DNA from 2 places in the Bacillus haimaensis genome. Region 1 is predicted to be linked to the other one. Evidence: a T-box and tRNA genes for the amino acid it is inferred to sense, from the RefSeq annotation. Region 1 holds a T-box; the other holds one or more tRNA genes.
The links. The T-box of region 1 lies ahead of trpS (tryptophan--tRNA ligase). A T-box ahead of a tRNA ligase gene usually reads a tRNA of that ligase, here a tRNA-Trp.
Positions count from the first base shown of each region.

Region 2: it encodes a tRNA-Trp, which carries the amino acid that the T-box ahead of trpS (tryptophan--tRNA ligase) is inferred to sense. The anticodon was not compared.

Region 1 covers NZ_CP158164.1:2,591,122-2,606,954, forward strand. The annotation lists gene ABN702_RS13220 (GNAT family N-acetyltransferase) at 1-376, opposite strand, end outside; gene ABN702_RS13225 (hypothetical protein) at 755-943, shown strand; gene ABN702_RS13230 (putative glycoside hydrolase) at 1,190-2,398, opposite strand; gene ABN702_RS13235 (ABC transporter ATP-binding protein) at 2,634-3,581, opposite strand; gene ABN702_RS13240 (ABC transporter ATP-binding protein) at 3,584-4,651, opposite strand; gene opp3C (oligopeptide ABC transporter permease) at 4,674-5,681, opposite strand; gene opp3b (oligopeptide ABC transporter permease) at 5,681-6,610, opposite strand; gene ABN702_RS13255 (peptide ABC transporter substrate-binding protein) at 6,765-8,459, opposite strand; gene ABN702_RS13260 (DUF3899 domain-containing protein) at 8,790-9,167, shown strand; T-box leader at 9,209-9,426, shown strand; gene trpS (tryptophan--tRNA ligase) at 9,488-10,480, shown strand; gene ABN702_RS13270 (YjbA family protein) at 10,543-11,292, opposite strand; gene ABN702_RS13275 (hypothetical protein) at 11,388-11,579, opposite strand; gene opp4C (oligopeptide ABC transporter permease) at 11,794-12,708, opposite strand; gene ABN702_RS13285 (ABC transporter permease) at 12,723-13,673, opposite strand; gene ABN702_RS13290 (peptide-binding protein) at 13,831-15,513, opposite strand; gene ABN702_RS13295 (ABC transporter ATP-binding protein) at 15,625-15,833, opposite strand, start outside.
Region 2 covers NZ_CP158164.1:2,919,282-2,935,114, forward strand. The annotation lists gene yhbH (sporulation protein YhbH) at 1-769, opposite strand, end outside; gene ABN702_RS14815 (hypothetical protein) at 1,077-1,238, opposite strand; gene ABN702_RS14820 (PrkA family serine protein kinase) at 1,552-3,447, opposite strand; gene trmL (tRNA (uridine(34)/cytosine(34)/5-carboxymethylaminomethyluridine(34)-2'-O)-methyltransferase TrmL) at 3,974-4,474, opposite strand; gene ABN702_RS14830 (amidase domain-containing protein) at 4,538-5,425, opposite strand; gene queG (tRNA epoxyqueuosine(34) reductase QueG) at 5,519-6,658, opposite strand; gene ABN702_RS14840 (B3/4 domain-containing protein) at 6,781-7,479, shown strand; tRNA gene ABN702_RS14845 (tRNA-Gly) at 7,599-7,672, opposite strand; tRNA gene ABN702_RS14850 (tRNA-Leu) at 7,707-7,787, opposite strand; tRNA gene ABN702_RS14855 (tRNA-Leu) at 7,812-7,900, opposite strand; tRNA gene ABN702_RS14860 (tRNA-Cys) at 7,934-8,007, opposite strand; tRNA gene ABN702_RS14865 (tRNA-Gly) at 8,019-8,093, opposite strand; tRNA gene ABN702_RS14870 (tRNA-Gln) at 8,098-8,172, opposite strand; tRNA gene ABN702_RS14875 (tRNA-His) at 8,243-8,318, opposite strand; tRNA gene ABN702_RS14880 (tRNA-Trp) at 8,337-8,410, opposite strand; tRNA gene ABN702_RS14885 (tRNA-Tyr) at 8,442-8,525, opposite strand; tRNA gene ABN702_RS14890 (tRNA-Thr) at 8,533-8,608, opposite strand; tRNA gene ABN702_RS14895 (tRNA-Phe) at 8,632-8,707, opposite strand; tRNA gene ABN702_RS14900 (tRNA-Asp) at 8,715-8,790, opposite strand; tRNA gene ABN702_RS14905 (tRNA-Met) at 8,795-8,871, opposite strand; tRNA gene ABN702_RS14910 (tRNA-Val) at 8,918-8,993, opposite strand; tRNA gene ABN702_RS14915 (tRNA-Glu) at 9,078-9,152, opposite strand; tRNA gene ABN702_RS14920 (tRNA-Ser) at 9,162-9,253, opposite strand; tRNA gene ABN702_RS14925 (tRNA-Asn) at 9,260-9,334, opposite strand; rRNA gene rrf (5S ribosomal RNA) at 9,344-9,460, opposite strand; rRNA gene ABN702_RS14935 (23S ribosomal RNA) at 9,573-12,505, opposite strand; rRNA gene ABN702_RS14940 (16S ribosomal RNA) at 12,798-14,347, opposite strand; gene ABN702_RS14945 (nucleotidyltransferase-like protein) at 14,752-15,621, opposite strand; gene ABN702_RS14950 (YgzB family protein) at 15,811-15,833, shown strand, end outside.

The sequences.
Region 1 (15,833 bases):
CATTTGTTGCCAATGATCTTCTGCTGTACCCGATGGAGGATGCATGATCAAAGCCTTCCCTCTTGTAAAACTTCAGCCTCTTTTCCGTATCCGTATCTTCATAGTCCACCGGCTCCACTTCCAGGATGATCGGCTTCCCTTTCTGTTTCAGCTTTTCTAGAAGTTTGTGGCCAAGTCCCTGTCCTCTTGACGCCTTTGATACAAACAGATAGTCGATAAAAATAAACTGGTCAAATTCGGCATACATCAAAACATGATGCTCGCCTTCATCCTTATGGTACATATGCCCTTTTTCTTTTAATAATAGATCCATATGCTCTTTTGATTTCATCTCTTCTACCGGAAAATATTGATTTAATTTTTCATACCAATTCATCTCTTTAACTGATCCCCTTCCATCTTTTTCTTTGGCTGTTTTCGCCTTCATTGTTGTTAATTAGATAAAGTGTAAGCATTAAATGCAGCCCGTTGATTTCCGCTCCGTTCACAAGATTCCTCGGGGACGGATGGGAGCCTTAGGATAAGCGAACGCCTGGAACGGAGACCAACAGGGAGTTTAATGTTGACATCTTATCTTTAGCCCAACCCTATACTAAAAACAACAATCTTTACGAAAAGAGCCTTTTCTTTCTCCTATTTAAGCATAACATACATAAACATACCTCAACGTTAATATACCCTCTTTCTTTTATGATAGTCATAATTTACAATAGAAGCAGGATGTATTTATACATAAGGCAAAGGGGATGTCAGTGTGATAGAATACTTTATTGATTTTGGACTTGTAGCTACGCTGATTATAGCAATTACGGCCGTAATGGGTGTCCTGGCCAACGGTATCGGTGAAAAATTGTTCGGTCGCAACAAAAAAGGCTCGGAAAGCTTCGATAAATCCGCTAGCATGCAAGCAGGCTGGAAAAGCGTCGGCGGCGGAAAAAAGTGAATAGATAAGAAAAAGCTGCACTCTTTATAATGAGAGGCAGCTTTTTGTTTGACATATCACACCGCTGTTGATTTCCGCGCAAGTCAGCAGCGACACGCGGGCGGGTAGGGAGCCTCCTCGGCTTCGCCTGCGGGGTCTCCCTGACTCCGCTTCTCCCGCAGGAGTCTACGACTTGCGCTCCAATCAACAGCTGGAGACGGCCTATAATCAACCGTACTCTTTAACAAAGTCTTATGATTGTATCGATTATTCCCCAAGCGGTTTAAAGTTTACACCCTCAGTATATGTGTTGCCGGCATTCCATAAAAGGAACTCTTCAATTCCATTTTCATTCAATGCGCGAATTTGATCTTCCACCTGCTGCTTGCCATAAGGAATATAATTTCCTGCTCCAAGCCATGAGGCGGTGAAGTCCTGGATCCATGGCCTTGATATCGGGCGTTCCTCTAGCTCATCCAGCTTGGCATTTTCAAATTTTGCATATTCTGCAATAATTTTATATGGCTCCGTATCAGGTTTGGCCACTCCAAAATAGGAGGTCCAATGACTTGGATAGATCATGGACGATATGACATCAACATGTTCAGAGATGCGGCTGAAGTTCTGTCCGATCCCAGGTGCTTCAGGCAGAGTTGCGGTATAGCCGAATATGTCCACAGAAACCTGAACATTGTATGGTTCAAGCTTTTCTCGTGCGTATTCCACAAAATTCGTTACCGCTTCCACGCGCTTTTGAACATTATCAAGGTCAAGATCTTTATAATCACCGTATCCATATTTAAGGGTTGTATCCCTGTTTTCGAACCCTTCCGGATAGCGTACATAATCGAACTGGATTTCCTGGAAGCCCATTTTTGCAGCTTCGATTGCTATATTGACATTATACTCCCAAACCTCTTTCATAAATGGATTAACGAAGGATTCCCCTCTTCCATTCTTCCAAACCTGACCATTTTCCACAAAAGATAAATCCGGACGCTTTTCTGCCAGAACAGAATCCTTGAAAACTACGATTCTACCGATTGGATAAATCTGCTTTTCTTCCAGCTTTTTCATCATTTCCTGCGTATCCCCAATATAAGGCTGCGCAATATCCATATATGGCGATCCCTCTTCCGGTATGTACGTCAGATATCCATGATCGTCCTTGATGTCAATAACCATCGAGTTAAGATCAGTAGAGTCTAGCAGATTGATCAGACGTTCAAACCGTTCACCTCCAGCAGAGTGCGCTGTTACATAAATTCCTCGCACCGCATCAGGATACGCAAACTCATAGCCTGAATCAAATGCGAATCTCGCCATGGAAACCGGCAATTCTTTTTTCTGTACTTCTACCTTTTTTGTCATGTGCTTCTCAACCTGAAGACTTTCCTCTTCAGCCTGCACTGGAGAGAAACACATCATACTTAGTGCCACTGCAGCAGCTAAGCCACCGAACCATTTTTTCATCATTCTCCCCCATTTTCATCTCATTTCCTGTTAGTTCTATTATAAAGGAAAATCGTCTTCTTTTTGGCTTTTTCACCAAATTTCTTCAAAATAATCCAAGAGTACCAGTATATTGATACAGACTAGTGTAACTTTTAGTTCTGTATATTTTATTAGGGATGCCAAACTTTTATTAATTGATTATCCACGAAAAAAAAATAACCGATCCTTTATATGGACCGGTTACTTTTTTAAAGATTTATTGAACAACAGCGTTTTCTGCCTGATACTTCTTGAGTTCTGCCTCAGAACATAATACGAAATGTCCTGGCTTCACTTCACGAAGCTCAAGTTCCTCGTTTTCACCATATTCATGTTCTTTAGGGTCGTATGCAAAACGCTTACGAGTGCGCTCGGAATCAGGATCCGGTTGAGGGATAGCCGATAATAGAGACTTGGTGTAAGGGTGGATCGGGTTGTTATATAGCTCATTGCTATCAGCAAGCTCGACGATTTTCCCAAAATACATTACACCGATTCTGTCACTGATGTATTTTACCATCGACAAGTCATGAGCGATGAAAAGGTATGTTAATCCTTTTTCCTTTTGCAGCTTTTTCATCAGGTTGACAACTTGTGCCTGGATGGAAACGTCCAGTGCTGAAATAGGTTCATCCGCAATGATGAACTCAGGCTCTACAGCCAATGCTCTGGCAATTCCGATTCGTTGACGCTGTCCACCACTGAATTCATGAGGATAACGACCAGCGTGATCTTTGTTTAGTCCTACTGTTTCAAGTAGATCGTAAACCTTTTGCATGCGTTCCTTTTTGTTTTTAGCAAGTCCATGAATGTCGATGCCTTCTGCGATAACATCAGCAATCGTCATTCTTGGATTCAATGATGCATAAGGATCTTGGAAGATCATCTGCATTTTACGGTTGAACTTCAACAGTTCTTTTTTGGATTTTTTGCCGTGGACATTTTCGCCCTCAAACAATACTTCACCATCTGTAGCATCATAAAGGCGGATGATCGTGCGGCCCGTTGTAGATTTACCACAACCTGATTCCCCAACAAGACCTAGTGTTTCACCACGGTAGATATCAAAATTCAATCCATCCACAGCACGAACCATATTAGGCTTTCCTTCATTGAAATACTGCTTCAAGTTACGGATTTCCAATAATTTTTCACTAGTGGCCATTGTTATTCACCGTCCTTTATCATAACAGGCTTATCGAAATTGTTAGGCATGTGACGTCTGCGCTTTTGAACAGCCAGCGGCGGTTCAACCTTTGGCGCGTCTTCATGCAATAACCATGTTTTTGCAAAGTGAGTTTTTGAAATCTGGAACATCGGTGGCTCCATTTCCAAATCAATCTGCATGGCAAATTCGTTACGTGCTGCAAATGCATCACCAACTGGAGGGTCTGTCAGATCTGGCGGAGTTCCTGGAATCGCATAAAGCTCAGCTTCATCTCCTAGCTCCAGATCAGGCATGGAGCTCAATAAGCCCCAAGTATACGGATGTTGTGGGTTGTAGAATATTTCATCCACTGTCCCCATTTCAATTATCTGTCCACCATACATAACGGCAACACGATCCGCTACGTTAGCTACAACACCTAAATCATGTGTAATAAAGATGATGGAGGTTTCAATCTTTTGCTGAAGATCCTTCATCAAGTCAAGAATCTGCGCTTGTATCGTTACGTCAAGTGCAGTTGTCGGTTCATCAGCAATCAATACTTTCGGATTGCAAGCCAGGGAGATTGCAATAACAACCCTCTGTCTCATCCCACCGGAGAATTGGTGCGGATATTGCTTAAAGCGTTCTTCCGCCATAGGAATACCTACTAAACGCAATAGGTCTATCGCTTTTTCTTTTGCTGCACTTTTACTTAATTTCTGATGTTTGATAATGCCCTCCATGATCTGTTTTCCAACAGTCATCGTCGGGTTAAGTGAAGTCATCGGATCTTGGAAGATCATCGAGATATCTTTACCGCGGATTCCTTGCATCGCTTTCTCGGAAAGCTTTGAAAGGTCTTTTCCGTCAAACAGAATCTCTCCATTTTTGATATGGGAGTTGTTTTTTGGCAATAGTCGCATTATGGTTTTTGTTGTAACCGATTTTCCGGAACCGGACTCTCCAACAATCGCTAGCGTCTCCCCTTTTTTCAAATCAAAGTTAACGCCACGAATTGCTTTGACTTCTCCACCGAATGTATCAAATGAAACGTGTAAGTTTTTTACTTCGAGTATTTTTTCCATGTTCATTTCACCTGCCTTTAAACTAGTCCTTCATTTTAGGGTCTAATGCATCACGCATACCGTCTGCAACAAGGTTGAATGCGATCATCAGCAAACTGATGATAATTGCAGGGTAGATCATGATGTGTGGGAAAATCTGTAACGATTTATATCCATCTTCTATCAACGTACCAAGGGAAGCCATTGGAGGCTGCAGCCCCAAACCGATGAAGCTAAGGAATGCTTCAAAGAAAATCGCACTTGGGATTGTGAACATTGTGTTTATGATAATTACCCCTACTACGTTAGGTAGTAAGTGCTTTGTAATAATCTTCCTATCAGATGAACCGAGTGTCCTCGATGCCAAAACAAACTCCTGGCCTTTTAGCTTTAATACTTGTCCCCGGACTACCCGAGCCATTCCGACCCAACCGGTTATGGTGAGGGCGATGATGATGGCCAACATACCACGTTCCATGACAAGTATCATCAGTATTACGATTACAAGGTTAGGAATACCAATCAATACTTCAATAATACGCTGCATGACATTATCGACGCGGCCGCCATAGTAAGCGGAAATACCACCATATGCAACCCCGATTACCATGTCAATTAATGCTGCCAATAAAGCGATAAAGACGGAAACCCTGGTACCTTCCCAAATCCTGGTCCATAAATCGCGACCTAAACCATCTGTTCCGAACCAGAAATAATCCGTGATACCACGTTGTTCATAAATGTCTACACCATTTCTGGTACCATCCATGATCCCAAGGTTTTCAATTCCAGGCATCTTAGCCGGTAAATTGGCTCTCATAAGGTCCTGATCATTGAATCCATGGCTATTCATAAATGGTCCAAAGATCGCTAGGAAAGTGATTAAGAAAAGAATGAAAACACCAACAATTGCGGCTTTATTTTTCTTTAATCTCAACCAACCAGTTTGCCAATAGGTTAAACTTGCTTTTGAGATTTTCTCACCTTTGTTTGGATCTTGCTTTGCTGGTTCAAATAGCTCTTTAGGAAGTTTTTCATAATTGTTATTCACTATTTTTTACCTCCTGCCAAACGGATACGCGGATCGATGACTCCGTAAAGGATATCAACAATCAATACAATCAAAATGAATAGTGCAGCAAAGAAAAGAGTTGTACCCATGATTACCGGGTAATCGTTAGTAGTAATGGAACGTACGAACTGTTCCCCTAATCCTGGTACTGCAAATATTTTTTCGATTACAAGCGTACCTGTCATTAAACTTACCGCAAGTGGCCCAAGTACGGTAACCACTGGGATGAGTGCATTTCTCAAAGCATGTTTGAATGCGATATCAAAAGAAGATGCACCTTTTGCTCTTGCAAGCGTTATATAGTCCGATCCCAAGACCTCAATCATTTCTGTACGCATGAAGCGTGCAGCTATAGCAATCGGGAACATGGAGAGTGCAATTGTAGGAAGTACGGTATATTCCCAACCATTCCAAAACGCCACCGGGAACCATCCTAATTTTACTGCAATATAATATTGCAATAATCCTGCAAAAACGAAAGAAGGAATAGATTTACCTAATACCGCCAAAACTGTAGAACCGTAATCCACCCATGTGTTTTGCCTTAGCGCTGCAATCACACCAAGAAAGATACCAATGATGGTTCCAACAAGCATTGCCTGGAAACCTAATTGTGCAGAAGGTCCGATACGCTGCAAGATCAGGTCGGTAACACTTCTGTTGTCATATTGAAAGGAAATACCAAGATCCCCTTGTGCTAGACTTAGAATGTATTTTGCATATTGCACTGGGACAGGATCATCAAGACCGTATTTGGCATAAAGAATCGCCTTTTGGGCCTCTGACATTTTCTCCTGCATGGTAAACGGAGTACCTGGCATTAGTTTCATCAAGAAGAATGTAAATGAAGCGATTAAAAATAAGGTGATGATCATATAGAGAATACGCTGCAATAAATACTTAGTCATTTTTGCACCTCCTAAAAAAGTGTGAATAGTCAAACTATCTATAATCTTCCCTATAATTCGACAATTTGTTTACAGGGAAAAAGAGAGTATATATTTCAATATACTCTCTTTTTCTGAAGTTTGGAAGAAATAATTTTATACTGATATATCTTTATTATTCTTTTCCGCTAATGTAAGCCCACTTGTAGCTGAAGTCTGGACCAAAGTTATGTTTGTATACGTTTTGCACGTATGGCTGCCATAATCTTGTAGTACCACGTTGGTAGATCGGTGCAATCGCTGCATCTTCTTCAAGAAGGATGCGCTCAGCTTCTTGCATAGCTTCGAAGCGTTTTACAGGATCGTTCGCATAAGTTGTCATTACATCATTTAAAAGCTTGTCATACTCAGGGTTTGAGTAACCCATTTTGTTGTTTCCACCATCAGTGATCCAAAGGTTTGCGAAAGAAATTGCATCTAGGTAGTCAGGACCCCAACCAGCTAATTGCATGTCATAATCCATCGCTGAATCTAGATCTAGACGTTGTGCAAATGGTACTTCTTTCAATTCGATAGTTAGACCAGGAAGGTTCGTTTCGAATTGGTTTTGAAGATATTGTTGCATGTTTTTAGCTGTTTCAGTGTCTCCACCAAGAATTTCAATTGTAAGTGCATCAGTTCCTAACTCTTCAAGACCTTTTTCCCAGAATTCTTTTGCCTTTTCAGCATCGAATTTGTTGAAGTCGCCGAATTTTTCACGGAAGTCTTCACCAGTTTCAGGATGTTGAACGAATTCTACAGGTACAGAGAAGTTAGCAGGTACAGAACCGTTATTCAATACAACTTTTGCAAGGTCTTCTTTGTTGAAAGCCATAGCTAGTGCTTTACGGATGTTCACGTTAGCTAAAGCTTCATTTTTAGTTTGGTTCATTTTAAACCAGAAGATTGTCGGCTCCAAATATTGGATCAAGTTTGGATCTTCTTTGTAAAGGTCAACAAACTCAGAAGTTAAACCAGGTGAGATATCAATTTGTTTAGCAGTATAAAGGTTAACCCCAGTGGATACTTCTTTAACTACTTTTACATTGATTTCATCTAATTTTACAGTGTCTTTATCCCAATATTTATCGTTCTTCGTCATTGTCCAGCCTACTTCATGCTCCCATTTGGATAAAACGAATGGTCCGTTGTAAACTAGGTTTTCTGCTTCTAGAGCGTAGTTTTCACCTTGCTCCTCAACAAAACCTTGGTGTTGCGGGAAGAAAGTCGGGAATGTCATTAAAGATTCGAAATAAGCAACAGGTTGCTCTAATGTTACCTCAAGTGTGTAATCATCAAGTGCTTTAACGCCTAGCTCTTCTAAAGGAAGTTCCCCGGCAGATACTTTTTCAGCGTTCTTGATTTTACCATTCATCATATATGGTCCATACTCGGATCCTACTGTAGGATCTACAGCACGCTGCCAACCGTATACGAAATCTTTAGCAGTTACAGGGTCACCATTGGACCATACTGCATCTTCACGTAGTGTAAAAGTATAAACAAGTCCATCTTCGCTAGCTTTATGTTCTTTTGCGATACCTTCAACTACTTCATCATTTTCGCTAAGTCTGTAAAGACCTTCAAAAACGTTGTTCATTACGTTGAAAGCTACTGCATCTGTTCCTTTAACAGTATCCATTGTAGGAATTTCAGCAGAGTCTAAAACATTAAGTACTTGTGGTCCAGTTGCTTCACCTTCACCAGCAGGTGGTTGTCCTTCACCTTTTCCATTATTGTTCTGTGCATTGTTTCCGCCGCCACAAGCAGCTAAAAATACACTAAGAACAAGTGAAAGCGCTAAAAGAAGTAAAAATTTTGACTTTTTCATTTACTTGACCCCCCATAAGAAATGTGTCGAATTTTGTTAGTAATTCGAGGTAACGATTTTTATTATACAAGTTTTCTAAACATTGTGCATTCATTATTTTAACAACAATTTTACAAAATACTGATTTTTCAACTATTATCATTACAAAAATAGTTCTTTAGACCTACAAGAAATGCGTTCATTTCATGAGTTTTATTGCAATTTCTTTACAATCTTTTCATTAATTTTACAATGTATTCTTATAGGTTATTCCTTTTATAGTCTCTTTATATTTGTCATATTCTATTCATTTCTTTACAATACAATTTAGCAACTTATTTAGGAGGAATTATGAATAAGACAATAAAATCCGCTGGCATATACTTTTTGGTTCTTTTGTCATTAACCTTATGTACCGGATATTTCTATTACGGTACTTTCTCTTTACTTGTATTTATTAATACATCCTTCTTCTTTTCCGGAATCACCTTATTTTTTTCATTGCTCATTCTAGTCACTCAAAAAGGTTTTTTTGATGGGATCTCTTATGGATTCAGAAAAATCTTTGCTACTAAACAGGCCGATAAACAATTGGAAGAAGATCTGGCATCTGAGATGAGAAATCCTTCCGAATTACTTGACCCTATTAACATTTTCCCGATGGCTATCGGTGCTTCTGCGCTTTTTGCTTGTATGCTTTTAAGCTTATTTGTCTATTATAATAGTTGATATTTACCAATAATTAAGCTATAATAAAGTACAATTTATTACAAAATGCAATGAAAAAGAGTAGTACTGATCAGGTTAGTTTTTAGAGAGTTTGTGGGTGGTGGGAACAAACAACTAACGTTCAGGAATGGACTTTCGAGCATCTAGCTGAAAAGAAATGAGTAGGCGAAGACGTTACCTTACGTTACAGGGTCAAGTGATTTCTGCAATTTCTTGCATGAAATAATAAGGGTGGTACCACGGTCCATTCGTCCCTTTTTTTGGGATGAATGGGCCTTTTTGTATGGATTTTTAACTATTTTTAAATTGGAGGAGTCAATATGAAGACAATATTTTCCGGCATTCAGCCGAGTGGCAATGTCACATTAGGAAATTACATCGGGGCAATGAAGCAATTTATTGAATTGCAGGATGAATATAACAGTTATTTCTGCATTGTGGATCAGCATGCGATCACTGTTCATCAAGATCCCACTGAACTTAGAAAAAGCATTCGAAAACTCGCTGCCCTGTATGTTGCGATTGGACTTGATCCAGAGAAGGCTACATTATTCATCCAATCGGAAGTCCCTGCACATGCACAACTGGGCTGGATGATGCAATGTGTTGCATACATCGGTGAGCTGGAGCGCATGACTCAATTCAAGGATAAATCCGCTGGTAAAGAGGCCGTAACTGCGGGTCTACTAACGTATCCGCCATTGATGGCAGCGGATATTCTACTCTATAACACGGACCTTGTGCCTGTAGGGGAAGATCAGAAGCAGCATCTTGAATTGACACGTGACCTGGCTGAAAGGTTCAATAAGAAGTACCGTGAGATTTTAACCATTCCGGAAGTGAAAATCCCAAAAGTTGGCGCTCGTATCATGTCTTTGACTGAGCCAACCAAGAAAATGAGCAAATCAGACCCTAACCAAAAATCATTCATTTCCTTGCTTGATACACCAAAACAAATGGAAAAGAAAATCAAGAGTGCAGTGACGGATTCTGAAGGAATAGTAAAATTTGATAAGGAAAACAAACCAGGTGTTTCCAACCTACTATCCATTTATTCTATCCTTGATAATAAATCTATCGAGGAACTGGAAACTTATTATGAAGGAAAGGGATATGGCGAGTTCAAGGGTGATCTTGCTGAAGTGGTAGTAAACGCATTGGAGCCAATTCAAACTAGATACTACGACTTAATTGAATCCGATAAATTGGATAACATCCTTGATGAAGGTGCTGAGAGAGCAAACCGTGTCGCCATGAAAACTTTAGCAAAAATAGAAAATGCAATGGGATTAGGTAGAAAGAAAAGAAGATAAAACAAAAAGAGTAGGAGGTGTTCATGCACCTTCTACTCTTTTCTTTATTCCCTCGGAAACAATTAATTCACTTTTGGGTGTTGCTCCAATTCCCACAGTTTTTCAAAGAATGGTTGTCCTTTTACTAAAGATTCACAGAACATCTGATGCTTCAAGGACCATCCATCCCTGGTCTCTTCAAATAATTGTGTCCATACTTCTTCAAATGTCATTCTTTGAATCTCCCTATAGTGCAATGGATTCCACTCTGTATACCAGTAGCGGACTTCAGCAACATTGCTCGTCGACCTTAACTGATCAAGCGCCATAAATAACAACTGTTTCAATTGTCTTTCCTTACGGGTCAATCCGTTCATGATCTCCGGTGATGGAGATAAAATGTGATAGTCCTTCTCCGTTTTTGTGCTAGGCGAGAAGGCAAACACTGAAAAATCATGGCTTTCCACCATGTCATATACTAATTGCTCCTGTCTAGGAATCAATCTGCTTTTTCTGATCGGAATGTTATATCCGATTGTGTCCACAGCTAATATTCCTTTCCCGTCTGTCACGACAAAACAATAATCTAATTGAATCCGCTCATGATTTTTCCTGATATAGCTTTTTTGAAAAATCTCTTCTAGTAAAGATGGAGGCAGCTCTTGGAGGTCGTTTTCAATGTAGTTGAATAGAACAGACTCTACTTTTAGTAATGGAACCTGATCTAATAGCTCCACACTATCGTCTTTTCTCCATTCGTGAAAATGGCAAACATTATATCCGTTTTCTTCTCCTTCAAACCAATTTACCCATACGTCATGAAGATACAACATATCATACCCCTCACTTCACATCTACTCTTTATTTATCAAACAGTATGGGCAGAGAGGTGCAAAATTATTCCATATAAGCCATATATTTTTCCATTTCAGTCTTTTTCTCTGAAAGTAGGCCTGTTCTTTTGCAACGCAAAGAGTGTCCAGGTTACTGTTCCTATTCCTACTGGAAGCAGATAGCATTCTGGACGTAAAAGGATAAATTGAAGAAACTCTACTATACTGCTGCCTGTGGCGAATAGATTCAAATAGGCCAGGATACTGATCCCTCCGGAAACTGCCATACCAAAACCACATAGGAAGAAAAAGCCTCTTATCATCATCCGTCACTCATTGAAAAATCGTCATATTTCATCATAAACGAACTCCTTGTCCATTCTTGTACTACTAGTTTATGTTCGGATGTAGGGTTGATGACACTTTCCAATTAAATCAGGCGGATCTTTTCGATTTATTGGCAAAAAAAAAGAAAAGTCAAGAGTTCATCTTGACTTTTCTTTAATCGTTAATTCTTGGATCCAGCGCATCACGAAGGCCGTCACCGATAAAGTTGAAGCTTAATACTGTCAGTAGGATCGCTAAACCTGGGAATAGCGGATACCACCAGTGCTTAAGCATGATTGTAAAGTTCTGTGCATCCTGAAGCATGTTCCCCCAACTTGGTGTTGGCGGCTGAATACCCAATCCTAAGTAACTCAAAGCAGACTCTGCAAGTATAACGCCACCAACGGCTAACGTAGCAGATACAATGATTGGACCAAGTGCATTCGGCAGGATATGTGCAAAGATGATTTTATAGCTTCTTGTTCCAATTGTTTTGGATGCAAGAACAAATTCTCGAGATCTTAATGATAGGAATTCCCCACGCACTAGACGAGCTGTACTAGTCCAGCCAGTTAAGGCAAAGATCATGATAAGTTTATCGATACCTGGATCAAAGATCGTTACAAGAGTGATCAGCAAGAATAGTGACGGAATGGAAAGAATGATATCTACCAGTCTCATTAGGATAGAATCAATCAACCCACCAAAATAACCTGCAACAGCACCAACGACAGTTCCAATAGTGATCGCACCTATAACGGATGCGAAACCTACCAATAAAGAGATTCTTGCCCCATAAAGCATTCTGGCAAATACGTCACGTCCAAAGCGGTCTGTACCAAGCCAATGCTCTCCACCAGGGGACTGTAGCTTATTCAGCAAGTTCTGCTGCTCATAAGGATGAGAAGTAAGCCATGGTGCAAATAAAGCACCAAACATGATGATACCTAAAATAACAGCTCCAATGACAGCCAATTTATTCTTCATAAACTTGCGGAACATGATTTTCGTCAATGTGTCCGGTTTAGCTTTTAAATTGGGGTCTAACGATAAGTTTGTATTGTTTTGAGGCGATGTTTGAGTTTGCATCGATGTTCCCCCTCCTAGTATTCGATTCTCGGGTCAAAGACTGCGTAGAGAATATCTGCAATCAGGTTGCCGATAACTACTAAGACCGCTGAAATTACTGTTAAGGCCATGATGACAGGATAATCACGTTGGAAGGCGGATTCGATAAATAACAAACCAATTCCAGGCCAATTGAATATTCTTTCTGTAATTGCTGCCCCACCAATAAAGGAAGGAAGCATAAGTCCAAAAATCGTAATAACAGGAATTAACCCGTTTCTTAATCCGTGCTTGTACACAACTTTTTGCTCTTTAAGACCTTTTGCACGTGCTGTACGCATGTAGTCCTGGCTTAATACCTCAATCATACTGGAACGAGTATAACGGGTTAGACCAGCCATATCCGCACTGGCAAGTACAAATGCCGGCATGATCAAGTGCTTGATACGGTCCATGATGCTGAAGTCGGCATTCAAAGTAGCAACGCCACCTGTTGGGAGCCATCCTAATTGAACGGCAAATACCATGATCAGGATCAAACCTACCCAGAAGTTTGGAGTAGCCAACCCGATGAAAGATGTGACAGTGACTCCATAGTCTGTTAATGAATATCGTTTTCTAGCGGAAATTACTCCAAATGGTACTGCGATAATCACTGCAAGAACAGTGGAAACAATCATCAGCAGCAATGTGTTAGGTAGACGGTTCATAATCATTTCACTTACAGGGACACCACGCTTGATCAAGGAAGTTCCAAAATCACCCTGGGCCATGTTTCCTACCCATTTAATATACTGTTCGTGTACTGGATCATTTAAGCCGTAACGCTCTTCAAATTTCTTCAAGTCCTCTTTACTTATATTTGGGTCCATCATCAGGGAAGATGGTCCGCCTGGCGCCATCTGGATAATGGCGAAGGATAATATGGTGATACCGATAAGCAAGGGAATAGCCATTAAAGAACGGCGGATAATGTATGAGATCATAGCTGATTCTCCTTTTCTGTCTTTACTTTAAGCGGAGTTAAACGTGTCAGGGATTATATAATTATCAGAGATCCATCTGGCATGCTCCGATATTACTGTCAAATTCATGAAAAGAGGAAAGGGATTGCTCCCTCCCCTCCAATACTACCTGTAACTATTAGTTAGCAGGCTTTAACCACCATTCATTGATCTTGTAGAAGTCAGACTTCGCGTGGAAAGTATAACCTTCTAAGTTAGCAGGCATTGCACGGTGTACGTTTGGATAGTACAAGAACGTGTATGGTTGCTCTTCAGCAATAATGTTGTTAACTTGAACGATATAGCCTTTACGCTCTTCTTGATCCATAGTGCTTAAGTTTTTGTCCATAAGCTCATCAGCTTCTTTATTAGAGTAACCGATGAAGTTTAATCCTTCTTCGATTTCTTTAGAGTGGAAGATACCAGATGGATCTGGATCAGTTCCTAAGCTCCATCCAAGGATGATAGCATCGAATTTCCATGCAGGAGGGTTAACATCCGCTAAGAATGCAGACCATTCCATGATGTTTGGTTTTACTTCGATTCCAACTTCTTTCAATTGTTGTTGAACAACAACCGCGATATCTTCACGAACTTTGTTACCTTGGTTCGTTTTTAATTCAAAAGAGAATTTTTGTCCATCTTTTTCAAGGATTCCGTCAGCACCTGGAGTCCATCCAGCAGCAGCTAACATTTCTTTTGCTTTTTCAGGATCGTACTCGAACTTTGGAGCTTCAGAATCATCATATGCCCAGCTTAGTGGAGACTCAGGGAAGTGAGCTACTTCTCCGTCACCGTTCATTACAGAAGAAACGATAGTCTCTCTGTCGATTGCGTGAGTGATTGCTTGACGTACTGCTTTGTCTTGGAATAATGGGTTACGTAGGTTGTAACCTAAGTAAGTGTAAGAAAGAGCAAGACCGGATTCGATCTTCAATTTCCCTTGACCTTCCCATTCTTTTGCTGTTTCTAGGTCAGTAGAAGGAACAGTTGTGAATTGAACATCACCAGTGCTTAATTGAGTTAACAATTGGTCACCGTCAGTTACGATTTTGTAAGTAAGTGTATCAAGGTAAGGGCGGCCTTCATGATAGTCATCGAAAGCTTCAACCTTTACATATTGTCCGTCAACCCACTCAACAAATTTGAATGGACCAGAACCGATAGGAGCTCTGTTGAACTCATGCTCACCCATTTCAGCAACAGGAACGTCACCAAGAATGTGCTGTGGTAGGATACCGTAGCTTAAAGTGATGTGGAAATCAGGAGCTACAGCGCTTAAAGTGAACTTAACTGTTAGATCGTCAACGATTTCAACAGATTGGATCTTTTCGAAAGAGCTTGCACGAGGACCATCATAGTCTTCACTTAAAGGAATTTCGAAAGTGAACTTAACGTCTTCAGCTGTTACAGCTTCGCCGTCATGGAATTTTAAACCTTCTTTTAATTTAACTGTGTGAACTAGACCATCTTCAGAAGGTTCCCAGCTCGCAGCCATAGATAATTCTGGTTCGAATTCAGTGTTACCGCCAACTAAAGAATCGTAAACGAAACCTTCGATAGCAGAAGATGCAGTATCTGCAGAGTAAAGAGTGTTGAATAGAGTAGGGTTACCAGTAGAACCGATTACAAGATCTCCACCTTGTACTGGCTCGTTGCTGTCAGCAGGTTCTTCTTCAGTTCCCCCGCCATTGTTTGTACCGTTGTTGTTTGCAGGTGCATTGTTATTGTTGTTGTTCGACGTAGTGTTGGAAGAACAAGCAGCTAAGAACAATGAAAGCACCAATGTTAAAGCGATAAGTAATAATGACTTTTGCTTCACGTTTAACTCCCCCTTGAAATTTTTAAATGTTCTGAAAATGAAAGGTAAAGAATATTAGCCTATCTAGATTATCTCCCCCTTTCAATGGGTATATATTTGATAACCTGTCACCTATTCGTATAGGTGACAAGCGACAAAATGATTTGGTTTTACTTCTTTGAATTCAGGAATGATCTGTTTGCAGGATTCCATTGCTGCCGGGCAGCGTGTATGGAAGACACAGCCTGTCGGCGGATTTGCCGGACTTGGAAGCTCACCCTTCAGCACGATGCGCTCTCGCTTCACCTGACCTTTGCGACGTGTGGAAGGTACAGCTGATA
Region 2 (15,833 bases), 330 kb from region 1:
CGATAAACTCAATTTCCACTGTTTCGTACTTCGTTCGCAAAAAGCGTGTCATCCAGAAGAAGAAGCTTCTGGCCATGTATTTCTCCCACATGCCCATGGACCCGCTCGTATCCATCATCATTAGCACCACTGCCTTGGAGTCCGGTTTCACCACTTCATTCCATGTCTTGAATTTCAGGTCCTCCTGAAAGATGGGATGGAAGCTGGCAGTTCCTGTCATGGCATTCCGTTTATATGCCGACATCATGGTACGCTTCTTATCGATATTCCCCATTAATCCGGTGCGTCTTATATCATTGAATTCATAGTGTTCTATTATATTTTCATCTCGTTCTTTCTGTTGCAGATTCGGAAGCTCCAACTGATTGAATAATGCGGCCTCTAAATCCATCATGGAAACTTCCGCCTCATAATAGTCCTCACCAGCCTGATCTCCTGCTCCCTGCCCTTTTCCTGGACCCTTCTGCTGACCCGACCCGTCCCTGGCAACCACATCGCCTACCTGACTTTCTCCATCGCCTTGGCCAACGTGCTTGTTTTTGTCATAATTATAACGAATTCTGTACTCATCTAAAGACCTGATTGGAATCTTTACGACCTCTTTGCCATTTGACATTACAATGTTCTCTTCTGTAATAAGATCTGGCAAATTATTCTTGATAGCCTCCTGGACCTTTTCCTGATGGCGCTTCTGGTCGTCGTGGCCTTTTCGATGGAGGGACCAATCCTCTTTGGATACTACAAAATTCGTCTCATCTGACATCGTCATTCGATATCCCTCCTTTTATTTGGTTAAAAAAACATTTTTACACTTACCGGAACATTTTCGTCATAAGTCACATACAATATCTTGGTGAAATTTTAAAGAGACCAACCTTCTAGCGAAAGAAAGGTTGGTTACTCTATCCTATGCACGCAAACGAAATAATTGACAGATTATTTAGATAATTAGGCTCTTAATACGTCAAAATTAGACAAGCGTCAATGCTTTCTTAGTATTACTAGATTTATGCGCTGTGCAGCTCGTTTTATACTGATATAGAAAAATAAAAAACCTTCCAGACCTCTGGAAGGTTTTACTCTTTTTCATTATCTTCATTGTTTTCATGTTGCTTTGGATCCCGTTCCTGGTCCGTTTTATTCTCCTTAAGCTGCTCCATTTCCTTAGCCAGCTTCTCCATTTCCTTTTCGTTTGGCGCCATTGTATTTTCAATTTCAGTAGATTTGTCTTTTTTCATTGTTATCACCTCTTATTCTTAATTTTCCCATTTTGTGTGGATATGAAACCATGGTGTGTATGAATATGTCTTCTTACCTATTATGCGAACTGGAAGAGGGGGGATGGACTTGGTATTGTTATGAAGAGCTTTTGTAGGAGGGATGAGTAGGAAAAAGCTCTTCATTGAGACTGTGAAGAGCTTTTGGGTGGCTTTCTTCATGTTAAATGTCCATCATAAGCTTGATGATGGACTTTTTTACCGACTTTTTCATACAAAAAGGCCTTCATCAAAACGATGAAGACCTGTAAGTTTATTCTACTCTTGTCATCCACTATCTGTTCAGTAAGCTTCCAACATAGCGCAGCAGGTCATTGGCGGAGGTGGAGTTATAGCCATGCTCATCCACCAGTCGTGCCACTACCTCATTAATCTTCTTCAATTGCGTCTCATCCGGGGTCTTGGATGAAGTCGTGATCTTCACCACATCCTTCAGATCAGCAAACAGCTTCTTCTGTATAGCTTCTCTCAGGCGCTCATGGGAGTTGTAGTCAAACCGCTTCCCTTTGCGCGCATAGGCGGAGATGCGGATCAGAATCTCTTCACGGAATGCCTTCTTCGCATTTTCCGAAATACCGATCTGCTCCTCAATGGAACGCATCAGCTTTTCGTCTGCACTCATTTCTTCCCCGGTTAACGGATCGCGCAGTTTCGCTTTATTGCAATACGCCTCCACGTTATCCAGATAGTTATCCATCAATGTCTTAGCAGACTCCTCATAGGAATACACGAACGCCTTCTGTACTTCCTTTTTCGCGATATTATCATATTCTTTTCTGGCAACCGAAATGAAGTTCAGGAATCGTTCACGGTCCTCATTGGATATGGAGGCATGCTGATCCAATCCTTCCTTCAGGGAACGCAGCACATCAAGGGCATTGATGGATGGCACTTCTTTTCGAATAATTGTAGAAGAAATACGGTTGATGACATAACGAGGATCGATCCCGCTCATTCCTTCATCCGCATACTCCTTTTTAAGCTCCTGAATATCGACCGAATTGAAGCCCTCCACCGACTCTCCATCATACAGGCGCATCTTCTTCACCAGATCAATATCACCGCGCTTGGCTTCCTTCAAGCGGGTAAGAATAGTAAACATAGCTGCCACTCTTAACGTATGAGGAGCAATATGAACGTTCGCAACATCGCTCTCATTAATCATCTTCTCATAAATTCTTTCTTCTTCTGTCAGCCTCAAATTATATGGAACCGGCATTACGATAATACGCGAATGCAATGCCTCGTTCTTCTTATTGGCGATAAACGAGCGATATTCCGTTTCATTCGTATGCGCGACAATCAATTCATCCGCACTAATGAGCGCAAATCGCCCAGCTTTGAAATTCCCCTCCTGCGTCAAGGACAATAAGTGCCATAGAAACTTCTCATCGCACTTTAGCATCTCCTGGAATTCCATCATCCCACGATTCGCCTTATTGAGCTCCCCATCAAAACGATAGGCACGCGGGTCGGATTCAGAACCAAACTCCGCTATGGTTGAAAAGTCGATACTGCCCGTCAGATCTGCAATATCCTGCGACTTCGGATCGGATGGACTGAAGGTACCGATACCGACACGCTGATTCTCCGATAGGAAAATCCGCTCAACCAATACATCTTCAATACGTCCCCCATATTCTTTTTCAAGCCTCATCATATTCAATGGCGACAGATTGCCTTCAATTCGAATGCCATACTCCTGATAGAAGTCATCCCTTAAATGGTGCGGGATCAGATGAAGGGGATCTTCATGCATCGGGCACCCCTTGATCGCAAAGATTGCTCCACGTTCTGTATGGGAATACTGCTCCAACCCTCTTTTTAAAATGGTGACAAGCGTAGATTTCCCCCCACTGACAGGTCCCATCAGAAGAAGAATCCTTTTTCGGACATCCAACCGCTTTGCTGCTGGATGGAAATACTCCTCTACCAAGCGCTCCAATGCTTCCTCCAAGCCGAACAAAGCACTGCTGAAGAAATTATACTTCCGCTGGCCATTTACCTCTTCCACACCAGCATCTTTGATCATATTGTAAACCCTTGAATGAGCGGATTGCGCTACCCATGGTTCCCTTTTTATAATCTCCAAGTACTCTCCGAAGGTTCCTTCCCACTTCAGCCGCTGTTCTTCTTCCCGATACTTTTCAATTTTTCTTAAAATATCCATAAGGACCTCCCCTTTATTACATCTTCAAGAGCGTGATTGCGTGATTAATATACTCTATGCTCATCCTGAATGAAACATGCTAAGAAAAGCGGAGGGCGCTCGTTTTGCGGCGTACAAACTGGAGCACACTGACTGAGATAAAGGAAACACGGAGAGCGCTAGCGATCCGATGTTGACTTATCGTAGGGAAGTGGGCGAAGTTTGTTAGCCGCAAGCGCCCGGAGCTAGACAATGAAAAGCGGAGCCGGCTCGTTCTGCCCCGACATAAAAATGGCTGTCATAAATTATCCACACATTCCATTCACATTACTTGTCCTTTGGGATATAATATAGATAGTATGCTTACTTGAAACTACCTTACATAAGGAGGAATTATCTATGGGAACAAGCGGATTCCTGATTCTTGGCGTTTGCCTAGCATTCCTAACAGCAATTTTCACTGCTGGCTTTGAAGGAAAACCAGGTACTCGTAAAAAGTAATAAAAGCACATACAAAAAAGGCCTCCACATGGAAGGCCTTTTCTATTTACACTTCCGGACATTCGATGGAAAGATCCGGATAGCCCTGCTGACGCAAAGCTTCATATATTAAAATAGCTGCCGTGTTCGATAAGTTCAACGAACGGACATTGGTCGTCATCGGCAAACGCAGGCACCGCTCTAAATTGCTCTGAATCAAGTCCTTCGGCAAACCGGTCGTCTCTCTCCCGAAAACAAAGAAGTAGTCTTTATCCAGACTGCTGTAATCAAAAGAGCTATGCGGCTTTGTTCCATACTTCGTAATATAGAAAAATTCCGCTTCCTTGTTCTTTTCAAACAACTCATCCAAAGAATCGTAATATAACACGTTCACAAATTCCCAATAATCCAGACCCGCTCTTTTCAGCATTTTATCATCTGTTGAAAAGCCCAAAGGTCGGATCAGGTGCAAAGTAGTGTTGGTTGCTGCACAAGTACGTGCAATGTTTCCTGTATTAGCCGGAATCTCTGGTTGATATAGTACAACATGTAATCCCACAATCGTCACCTCAATTTATACCTCAAATATTTCCTATACAACAATACCTTTTTATTGAATGAGAAGCAACCTTTAATTCCTGTCGATGATATGAAAAAACTTGTATTTGATATTCGGTGTATAAGCGGTGGAATCCTCATACTTCCAATACCGCATTCTACTATTATAAGTGTGCGCATTTACCAGTGGCTCATTATTCGGATCCTTGGCTACCACAATCGTATTATGGTCAAATCGACCATCACCTTCAAAATCATAACAGATGACATCCCCTGGCATGAGCAGATCCGCACGTGCCACTTCTCTTGACTTCATCCCCGATTTGGCAGTAGGGAGGTACCAGCGGAGGGCATTTGCGACAGTCCAGGTGTAGCTCCAGTCTTTGTTCCTCATCCACCACGCACCGCTTTTTTTCGGATAACCAACCATTGGAGCTCCGCCTTCATGCAAGCACTGAGAAATGTAATTTGTACAGTCCACATCAAATTTCTTGTACTTTGGATTAAACGTATTCCACCATTGCTCCGCGTAGCGAACTGCTTCCAACCTATTATAAGTAAATCTCACGTTCCTTTCCAAGTCTTCCTCCTCCATCGATGGAAGGGATACCTCCTGCATATTCACGCCCTCTTCATGCAGGGGTATATCCTGGACAACATCTTCTCCATGCCAAACTGCATAGCGTTGATCCGCTTCTTCCTCCATATACAGCTCTTCCTTAAGCTTTATGAGATACCTCACATGCACTTCATATATGGCTGCCTCTTCGTCCATATCCCTGTTCATGGATAGGATTCTCCCAGTTGCGTAACATTTCACGATTTCCGCACCTCGCCTGCGATGCATCTCCTGCTTACTTGAAATAGTATCTCCATTAATAATGGCTCTACCTGAATGCCTGCTTTTAGATACATATTGTTCCAACCTTTTCTGAATATGCAGCATAAGCTTCTCCCTCATGTACAACCCTCCATCATATTATCCTTATATTCATAGTATGATGGGGGATTGATAATCATTAGAAAAAGTTGGAATACAAAAAAAACGAGAGTTTCACCCCTCGCCTTTTAGCATCTCTATCCCTTTATCAATTTCAGATCGTACATCTTCATCCTTTTCTGTCTCTTTAAACTTAATTAATGCTTCCAGCGCAGATATATCTCCTATTTTTCCGACTGCCCAAGCAGCAGTACCACGTATAACAGGCCTAGTATCATTCTTCATCAATTCCAATAGATCAGGAACAGCCGTCTTGTCCTTATAATGTGCCAGCGCCAAAATGGCATTACGCTGGATAGGCTTCTTCCCTCTCCACGAGCCTGAAACCCTTTCAAACCTTTCCTTGAATTCCCTATTTGATATTGTGAGAAGAGGCTTCAACGTTGGCTTCACAATTTCTGGATCCGGCTCCATTTCAGGATGCAAATGAAAGTCCATCCCCTTGTTTTCAGGACATACCGTCTGACAGGTATCACAGCCATAAAGTCGGTTACCGATCTTCGTCCGATACTCCTCTGCCAGGAACCCTTTCGTCTGTGTCAAAAACGCAATGCATTTATTCGAATCGAGCTGTCCACCTTGAACAAGCGCTCCTGTCGGACATACCTCCACACATTTATTGCATGTACCGCAATTATCCTCCAAAGGCTTATCCGGTTCAAAGGCAATGGTCGTAATCATTTCCCCTAGATACACATAAGACCCAAACTCGGGAGTAATGATTGCACAGTTCTTACCGCTCCAGCCGATGCCTGCACGTTCTGCTACAGCACGGTCACTAAGCTCACCTGTATCAACCATTGATTTCATAGATGCATCAGGCTGTTTCTCCCTTATGAATGCCTCCAACTGCTGGAGCTTGTCCCTCAAAATATGATGATAGTCCATTCCCCAGGAAGCACGGCAGAAAATCCCTCTCCGATCCTCCCGTGTACTCCGTGGAGCATCCTTCAGCTTCGACGGATAGGCCAATGCGATGGCAATGATTGATTTAGCTCTTGGAAGCAGCAATTCAGGATTCGTCCTCTTCTCAATATCAGACTCCTCAAAGCCAGACTGAAACCCGTTTTCCTGCTGCACTCGCAACCTCTCTTTCAACCCGGTAAAAACACCTGCACTAGCAAATCCGATTTTATCGATACCTATCTCTTTGCTAAAAGCAATTATCTCGTCCTTCAACTTCCGGTTGGCTATATTCAAAATAAACACCTCCTCTATAAAAACTGCTTAAAGCCTTTCTATCATTCATCATTTCTATATCCTAAACGAAATATGATACACTTACCATATTGAAAACAATGGAAGGGATGAAAAGTATGCAAGTAACGCTGGAATCTATAGTCAAAAAACTTATCCCCAATGCAAAATTCGGTATCATATTCTATGAAGATATCACAATTGGCAGCTCCCCTCAAATGCTGAAAGGAAGGATCCGCCTTTTTCAGGAATCCTTGAACATAGACCTGCTTGAGAAAGAAATGAAAGACATACCAGGAATCATGGAATGGCGGTCTGTCTTCAAACAAACCGGCACAGACCCTTCCAGATATCGCCCTTCGGTTGAAGCCCTTTATCGCCGTATTAAAAAAGGACAGTTCCTGGAGCCTTTCAACTCTGCTGTAGACCTGAATAACTTCTTCTCCCTAAAATACGAAATCCCCCTAGGTATCTATGATTCCACAAAGATTAACGGGGACATCTCCATTACAATTGGAGAGGCAGAAAGCACCTACGAAGGACTCAATGGTCGGGAAATCAGCCTCAAGAACATGGTACATGCAAAAGACGCCACAAGCTCCTTCGGCAGTCCCTTTGTAGACAGCCAAAGAACCGCCATCACAGAAACCACCACTTCAGCAGTACAGATCATATACCTTAAGCCCTCCATGGACACAGAAGAATGCAAAAAAATGCTAGACGCCATTCTAAAAATGTTCACCCAAGTCCATGGCGGCACGGGACGCGTAGTCATGTTGGGGACAGGTTCCTTGTCCCACATAAACAACAGCATATAAATTGAGAGCCTCTTCATTTAACAAGAAGGGGCCTTTTGCATTCGCTGCCTTTTATGTATAAACTAAAAAACGCAATGCATCGTTTTCAAGAAACGAGACACTGCGTTATATACTATGTATGGAGCGGGTGATGGGAATCGAACCCACGACATCAGCTTGGAAGGCTGAGGTTTTACCATTAAACTACACCCGCATAGACAGGTTCGAGAACTTGTCTATACTTTAAGTACCGGTGGCCGGGGTCGAACCGGCACTCCAGAGGAACACGATTTTGAGTCGTGCGCGTCTGCCAATTCCGCCACACCGGCATAACAATAAAACAACTATTCAAATGGTGCCGAGGACCGGAATCGAACCGGTACGGTAGTCACCTACCGCAGGATTTTAAGTCCTGTGCGTCTGCCAGTTCCGCCACCCCGGCTTATATCTATATAAGCCTTCGTTTTTTGAATAGTGGAGGTGGCAACCGGATTTGAACCGGTGATAAAGGTTTTGCAGACCTTGGCCTTACCACTTGGCTATGCCACCTGAATGTTATATGGAGCGGAAGACGGGATTCGAACCCGCGACCCCCACCTTGGCAAGGTGGTGTTCTACCACTGAACTACTTCCGCAAAATGGCTGGGCTAGCTGGATTCGAACCAACGCATGTCGCAGTCAAAGTGCGATGCCTTACCGCTTGGCTATAGCCCAATAATATTGCTATTAATATTTATGCTATTTGTATTGATCTATATGAGTAAATCAATCATTTAAAAAATAATGGGGCGACTGATGGGAATCGAACCCACGAATGCCTGAACCACAATCAGGTGCGTTAACCACTTCGCCACAACCGCCACAATATTAATAAAAATTGGCAGGGGCAGTAGGAATCGAACCCACACCGGAGGTTTTGGAGACCTCTGTTCTACCGTTAAACTATGCCCCTATAGATGAATATGTTACTCTTTTTTAGAAAATGGTGGAGGGGGGCAGATTCGAACTGCCGAACCCGAAGGAGCGGATTTACAGTCCGCCGCGTTTAGCCACTTCGCTACCCCTCCATATATGTGGTGCCGGCGATAGGAGTCGAACCCACGACCTACTGATTACAAGTCAGTTGCTCTACCAACTGAGCTACACCGGCAAATGAAAACTTTTCAAGGAAAATGGTGGCTCGGGACGGAATCGAACCGCCGACACATGGATTTTCAGTCCATTGCTCTACCAACTGAGCTACCGAGCCTTAAAAATGGCGGTCCCGACCGGGATCGAACCGGCGATCTCCTGCGTGACAGGCAGGCATGTTAACCGCTACACCACGGGACCATTTTGGTTGCGGGGACAGGATTTGAACCTGCGACCTTCGGGTTATGAGCCCGACGAGCTACCAGACTGCTCCACCCCGCGATAATATTAATTAAGTTATGACTTATAGTATTCTATAAAAACTTAATGGTGGAGGATGACGGGATCGAACCGCCGACCCTCTGCTTGTAAGGCAGATGCTCTCCCAGCTGAGCTAATCCTCCAATGTAATAAAAGTTATTTTCAAAAGGAATATTTTTTTCGCTAGCGCGATTTGGTTAGTTATTTTCGCTAGCGCGAAAAAACTTTGGTGACCCGTACGGGATTCGAACCCGTGTTACCGCCGTGAAAGGGCGGTGTCTTAACCGCTTGACCAACGGGCCAATAAATAATGGCGGAGAGCAAGGGATTTGAACCCTTGAGACGGCGTTGACCGTCTACACGATTTCCAATCGTGCTCCTTCGGCCACTCGGACAGCTCTCCATAATATGGCTCCACCAGTAGGATTCGAACCTACGACCCTTCGGTTAACAGCCGAATGCTCTACCGCTGAGCTATGGTGGATCAATATCAGCCTGGCAACGTCCTACTCTCACAGGGGGACAGCCCCCAACTACCATCGGCGCTGAAGAGCTTAACTTCCGTGTTCGGTATGGGAACGGGTGTGGCCTCTTCGCCATCATTACCAGACAAATATTATTATAATATATCTTTGAAGAAAATCAAGCATTTTTTTGCTATATTCCTTCAAAACTAGATAACGTTTTTCTTATCAAGATTCACAAGTGTCGTTCATTGTTTTTTGGTTAAGTCCTCGATCGATTAGTATTCGTCAGCTCCACATGTCGCCATGCTTCCACCTCGAACCTATCTACCTGATCATCTTTCAGGGATCTTACTTACCGAAGTAAAAGGAAATCTCATCTTGAGGGGGGCTTCATGCTTAGATGCTTTCAGCACTTATCCCGTCCGCACGTAGCTACCCAGCTATGCCTTTGGCAAGACAACTGGTACACCAGCGGTGCGTCCATCCCGGTCCTCTCGTACTAAGGACAGCTCCTCTCAAATTTCCTGCGCCCACGACGGATAGGGACCGAACTGTCTCACGACGTTCTGAACCCAGCTCGCGTACCGCTTTAATGGGCGAACAGCCCAACCCTTGGGACCGACTACAGCCCCAGGATGCGATGAGCCGACATCGAGGTGCCAAACCTCCCCGTCGATGTGGACTCTTGGGGGAGATAAGCCTGTTATCCCCGGGGTAGCTTTTATCCGTTGAGCGATGGCCCTTCCATGCGGAACCACCGGATCACTAAGCCCGACTTTCGTCCCTGCTCGACTTGTAGGTCTCGCAGTCAAGCTCCCTTGTGCCTTTACACTCTGCGAATGATTTCCAACCATTCTGAGGGAACCTTTGGGCGCCTCCGTTACTCTTTAGGAGGCGACCGCCCCAGTCAAACTGCCCACCTGACACTGTCTCCCAGCCCGATAAGGGCTGCGGGTTAGAATTTCAATACAGCCAGGGTAGTATCCCACCGACGCCTCCACCGAAGCTAGCGCTCCGGCTTCTCAGGCTCCTACCTATCCTGTACAAGCTGTACCAAAATTCAATATCAGGCTACAGTAAAGCTCCACGGGGTCTTTCCGTCCTGTCGCGGGTAACCTGCATCTTCACAGGTACTATAATTTCACCGAGTCTCTGGTTGAGACAGTGCCCAGATCGTTACGCCTTTCGTGCGGGTCGGAACTTACCCGACAAGGAATTTCGCTACCTTAGGACCGTTATAGTTACGGCCGCCGTTTACTGGGGCTTCGGTTCAAAGCTTCGCTTGCGCTAACCTCTCCCCTTAACCTTCCAGCACCGGGCAGGCGTCAGCCCCTATACTTCGCCTTACGGCTTCGCAGAGACCTGTGTTTTTGCTAAACAGTCGCCTGGGCCTATTCACTGCGGCTCTCTCGGGCTTTAACACCCTAACAGAGCACCCCTTCTCCCGAAGTTACGGGGTCATTTTGCCGAGTTCCTTAACCAGAGTTCTCTCGCTCACCTTAGGATTCTCTCCTCGCCTACCTGTGTCGGTTTGCGGTACGGGCACCATACTCCTCGCTAGAGGCTTTTCTTGGCAGTGTGAAATCAGGAACTTCGGTACTATATTTCCCTCGCTGTCACAGCTCAGCCTTATAGGAGAAGCGGATTTGCCTACTTCTCAGCCTTGCTGCTTAGACGCACATATCCAACAGTGCGCTTACCCTATCCTTCTGCGTCCCCCCATTGCTCAAACGGAGTGGAGGTGGTACAGGAATATCAACCTGTTATCCATCGCCTACGCCTTTCGGCCTCGGCTTAGGTCCCGACTAACCCTGAGCGGACGAGCCTTCCTCAGGAAACCTTAGGCATTCGGTGGAAGGGATTCTCACCCTTCTTTCGCTACTCATACCGGCATTCTCACTTCTAAGCGCTCCACCAGTCCTTCCGGTCTAGCTTCAACGCCCTTAGAACGCTCTCCTACCACTGTTCGTAAGAACAGTCCGCAGCTTCGGTGATACGTTTAGCCCCGGTACATTTTCGGCGCAGAGTCACTCGACCAGTGAGCTATTACGCACTCTTTAAATGGTGGCTGCTTCTAAGCCAACATCCTGGTTGTCTAAGCAACTCCACATCCTTTTCCACTTAACGTATACTTTGGGACCTTAGCTGGCGGTCTGGGCTGTTTCCCTCTTGACTACGGATCTTATCACTCGCAGTCTGACTCCCATAGATAAGTCTTTGGCATTCGGAGTTTGACTGAATTCGGTAATCCGATGAGGACCCCTAGTCCAATCAGTGCTCTACCTCCAAGACTCTAACATATGAGGCTAGCCCTAAAGCTATTTCGGAGAGAACCAGCTATCTCCAGGTTCGATTGGCATTTCACCCCTACCCACACCTCATCCGCTCACTTTTCAACGTGAGTCGGTTCGGGCCTCCATTCAGTGTTACCTGAACTTCACCCTGGACATGGGTAGATCACCTGGTTTCGGGTCTACGACCACGTACTCATTCGCCCTATTCAGACTCGCTTTCGCTACGGCTCCGTCTCATCGACTTAACCTTGCACGGGATCGTAACTCGCCGGTTCATTCTACAAAAGGCACGCTATCACCCATTAACGGGCTCTAACTACTTGTAGGCACACGGTTTCAGGATCTATTTCACTCCCCTTCCGGGGTGCTTTTCACCTTTCCCTCACGGTACTGGTTCACTATCGGTCACTAGGGAGTATTTAGCCTTGGGAGATGGTCCTCCCTGCTTCCGACGGGATTTCTCGTGTCCCGCCGTACTCAGGATCCACTCAGGAGGGAACGAAGTTTCAACTACAGGGTTTTTACCTTCTATGACGGACCTTTCCAGATCGCTTCATTTACCCCGTTCCTTTGTAACTCCATGTTGAGTGTCCTACAACCCCAAGAGGCAAGCCTCTTGGTTTGGGCTAATTCCGTTTCGCTCGCCGCTACTCAGGAAATCGCGTTTGCTTTCTCTTCCTCCGGGTACTAAGATGTTTCAGTTCCCCGGGTCTGCCTTCAGTACCCTATGTATTCAGGTAAAGATACTGCTCCATTACGAGCAGTGGGTTTCCCCATTCGGAAATCTCCGGATCAAAGCTTACTTACAGCTCCCCGAAGCATATCGGTGTTAGTCCCGTCCTTCATCGGCTCCTAGTGCCAAGGCATCCACCGTGCGCCCTTAATAACTTAACCGTTGACAAACTAATTGTCATGTTTTTTCGATATCAGCGATGATATCTTAAAAGAAAATTACTAAGATGAACGATACTTGTGAATGTATCTTGATATTACTTAACGTTATCTAGTTTTCAAGGAACATGGCTACTGATTTGCATCACTTCATGCGATGCTTCAGAGCGTTACTTCATGCTGCCATGCGCTGAGGAATCCAACTTCTTGAATTCACTTGCAGACGCAAGCGCATATTTTTTTGAGAGAATGCTCTCTCAAAACTAAACAAAACAAACAGCGTCATATTCCTTAGAAAGGAGGTGATCCAGCCGCACCTTCCGATACGGCTACCTTGTTACGACTTCACCCCAATCATCTGTCCCACCTTAGGCGGCTGGCTCCAAAAGGTTACCCCACCGACTTCGGGTGTTACAAACTCTCGTGGTGTGACGGGCGGTGTGTACAAGGCCCGGGAACGTATTCACCGCGGCATGCTGATCCGCGATTACTAGCGATTCCGGCTTCATGCAGGCGAGTTGCAGCCTGCAATCCGAACTGAGAACGGTTTTATGGGATTGGCTCGACCTCGCGGTTTTGCTGCCCTTTGTACCGTCCATTGTAGCACGTGTGTAGCCCAGGTCATAAGGGGCATGATGATTTGACGTCATCCCCACCTTCCTCCGGTTTGTCACCGGCAGTCACCTTAGAGTGCCCAACCTAATGCTGGCAACTAAGATCAAGGGTTGCGCTCGTTGCGGGACTTAACCCAACATCTCACGACACGAGCTGACGACAACCATGCACCACCTGTCACTCTGTCCCCCGAAGGGGAAAGCCCTATCTCTAGGGTTGTCAGAGGATGTCAAGACCTGGTAAGGTTCTTCGCGTTGCTTCGAATTAAACCACATGCTCCACCGCTTGTGCGGGCCCCCGTCAATTCCTTTGAGTTTCAGTCTTGCGACCGTACTCCCCAGGCGGAGTGCTTAATGCGTTAGCTGCAGCACTAAAGGGCGGAAACCCTCTAACACTTAGCACTCATCGTTTACGGCGTGGACTACCAGGGTATCTAATCCTGTTTGCTCCCCACGCTTTCGCGCCTCAGTGTCAGTTACAGACCAGAAAGTCGCCTTCGCCACTGGTGTTCCTCCAAATCTCTACGCATTTCACCGCTACACTTGGAATTCCACTTTCCTCTTCTGCACTCAAGTTCCCCAGTTTCCAATGACCCTCCACGGTTGAGCCGTGGGCTTTCACATCAGACTTAAAAAACCACCTGCGCGCGCTTTACGCCCAATAATTCCGGATAACGCTTGCCACCTACGTATTACCGCGGCTGCTGGCACGTAGTTAGCCGTGGCTTTCTGGTTAGGTACCGTCAAGGTGCGAGCAGTTACTCTCGCACTTGTTCTTCCCTAACAACAGAGCTTTACGACCCGAAGGCCTTCATCACTCACGCGGCGTTGCTCCATCAGACTTTCGTCCATTGTGGAAGATTCCCTACTGCTGCCTCCCGTAGGAGTCTGGGCCGTGTCTCAGTCCCAGTGTGGCCGATCACCCTCTCAGGTCGGCTACGCATCGTCGCCTTGGTGAGCCGTTACCTCACCAACTAGCTAATGCGCCGCGGGCCCATCCTTAAGTGATAGCCGAAACCATCTTTCAATAAGGAACCAGGAGGTTCCTTATATTATCCGGTATTAGCTCCGGTTTCCCGAAGTTATTCCAGTCTCAAGGGCAGGTTGCCCACGTGTTACTCACCCGTCCGCCGCTGACTTACAAAAGCAAGCTTTTGTAAGTCCGCTCGACTTGCATGTATTAGGCACGCCGCCAGCGTTCATCCTGAGCCAGGATCAAACTCTCCAATAAAGAGTTTGAGCTTATGCTCAAATGTTGACTAGCTTATATTTCTTTTTCGTTCTTTGTTAATCTCGATAAGATTAACGTGGACGCTGTTGTTTTGTTTAGTTTTCAAAGATCATTTCAATCAGTCAATCGCTCAGAAGCGACTTTATTAATATAACATGTTTCATCATTTCAAGTCAACATGTTTTTTAACTTTTTTCTTTCGTTTGTCTCGCAATTTGTTTTCTCTTGCGGCGACGAATACTAATATACCATGGATTCTTTATAACCGTCAATAACACTTTTAAACTTTTTTAAAATAATTTTTTCGAGTCCTTTTTTAGCGTGAACTCCAGAAACAATCTCCTATTAAATACACATTCAAGAAGGGGTATTTCTGGAGTTCTTTGCTTGGAATAACTTTATTGTTATTCTACTACCTTATACTTTCGGTGGTACACGCCCTTACCTTTCGTTTCGACCTGTTCTACTTCGATGTACCCTTTTTCAACCAGGTAGCCGACTAGAACACTTAGATCTACGGAGTACTTGGAGAGCTCGGGATGATGTAGCAACTCATGGTAGGACCAGGCGTCCTCTTTTTCCACCATCGCCTCCAACAGATGCTTGGCCCCTGTTTTGGTTCTGGAATAGATAAGAAACTCACTTGCCAGGAAAAGAAGCTCCAGTCTTTTATCGATTGGTTCCTCTCCTGCAATTAATTCTTCATATAATTTATATATTTCCGGTTCAATTTTTTTAACCTGGCTCCAGACAGTTAGCTCAGGATGGAAACCATGGTCGATTACTGCAAGTCTTGCGAGATGATGCAGGGAATGCACGATATGGTTATAGGCATCTAGATAGTGCTTGGAATCAAAAAAGTCCTTCCCTTCAAGATATCTTCTGATCAGTTTGGAAAATTCGATGCCGATTTTCAATTTTCTATCCTCTAAAGGAAAATCCAGAAGCTTGCCGCGAAGTAGATGAATATATTCATTTCGGTCAAATAGGACCTTACCGTTGATGATCCAATCTATCACACGACGGTTGGTTCCAATGGTAATCCATTCGTGAAGCTGTTCAATGGTTGCTATATAGAGGGCAGCCTTTTTGTCTTGCATTTCATAGTGCTTTACAAACAAAGGAACCTCTTGCTCACGGACAATCATAAAAAGGATGACATCAAATTTATCTGTATTGGGACTGATCGGATTTTTCTTCTCTATCATTAAGATTCCTTGAGTATTCGCTTGACTTGCACGTTCTTGGTATATGGGACGAAGTAAATCTTCCATCATTAGACCTCCATTTAATAAGAGTTTCCCCCTACTATTCGACACTTTTTATAAAAAACCTTCTATATGTATGTAATCCAGAACTTTCTGTTAACTGCATTGTCATAAATCTGTTGGATATATGTAGAAGGTTGCCATCTACTTTTTGTCCTTTTTTGTGATATTATAGTGATTTAGGAGGTTATGTAGATGGCAGGTAAATATTCCAATAA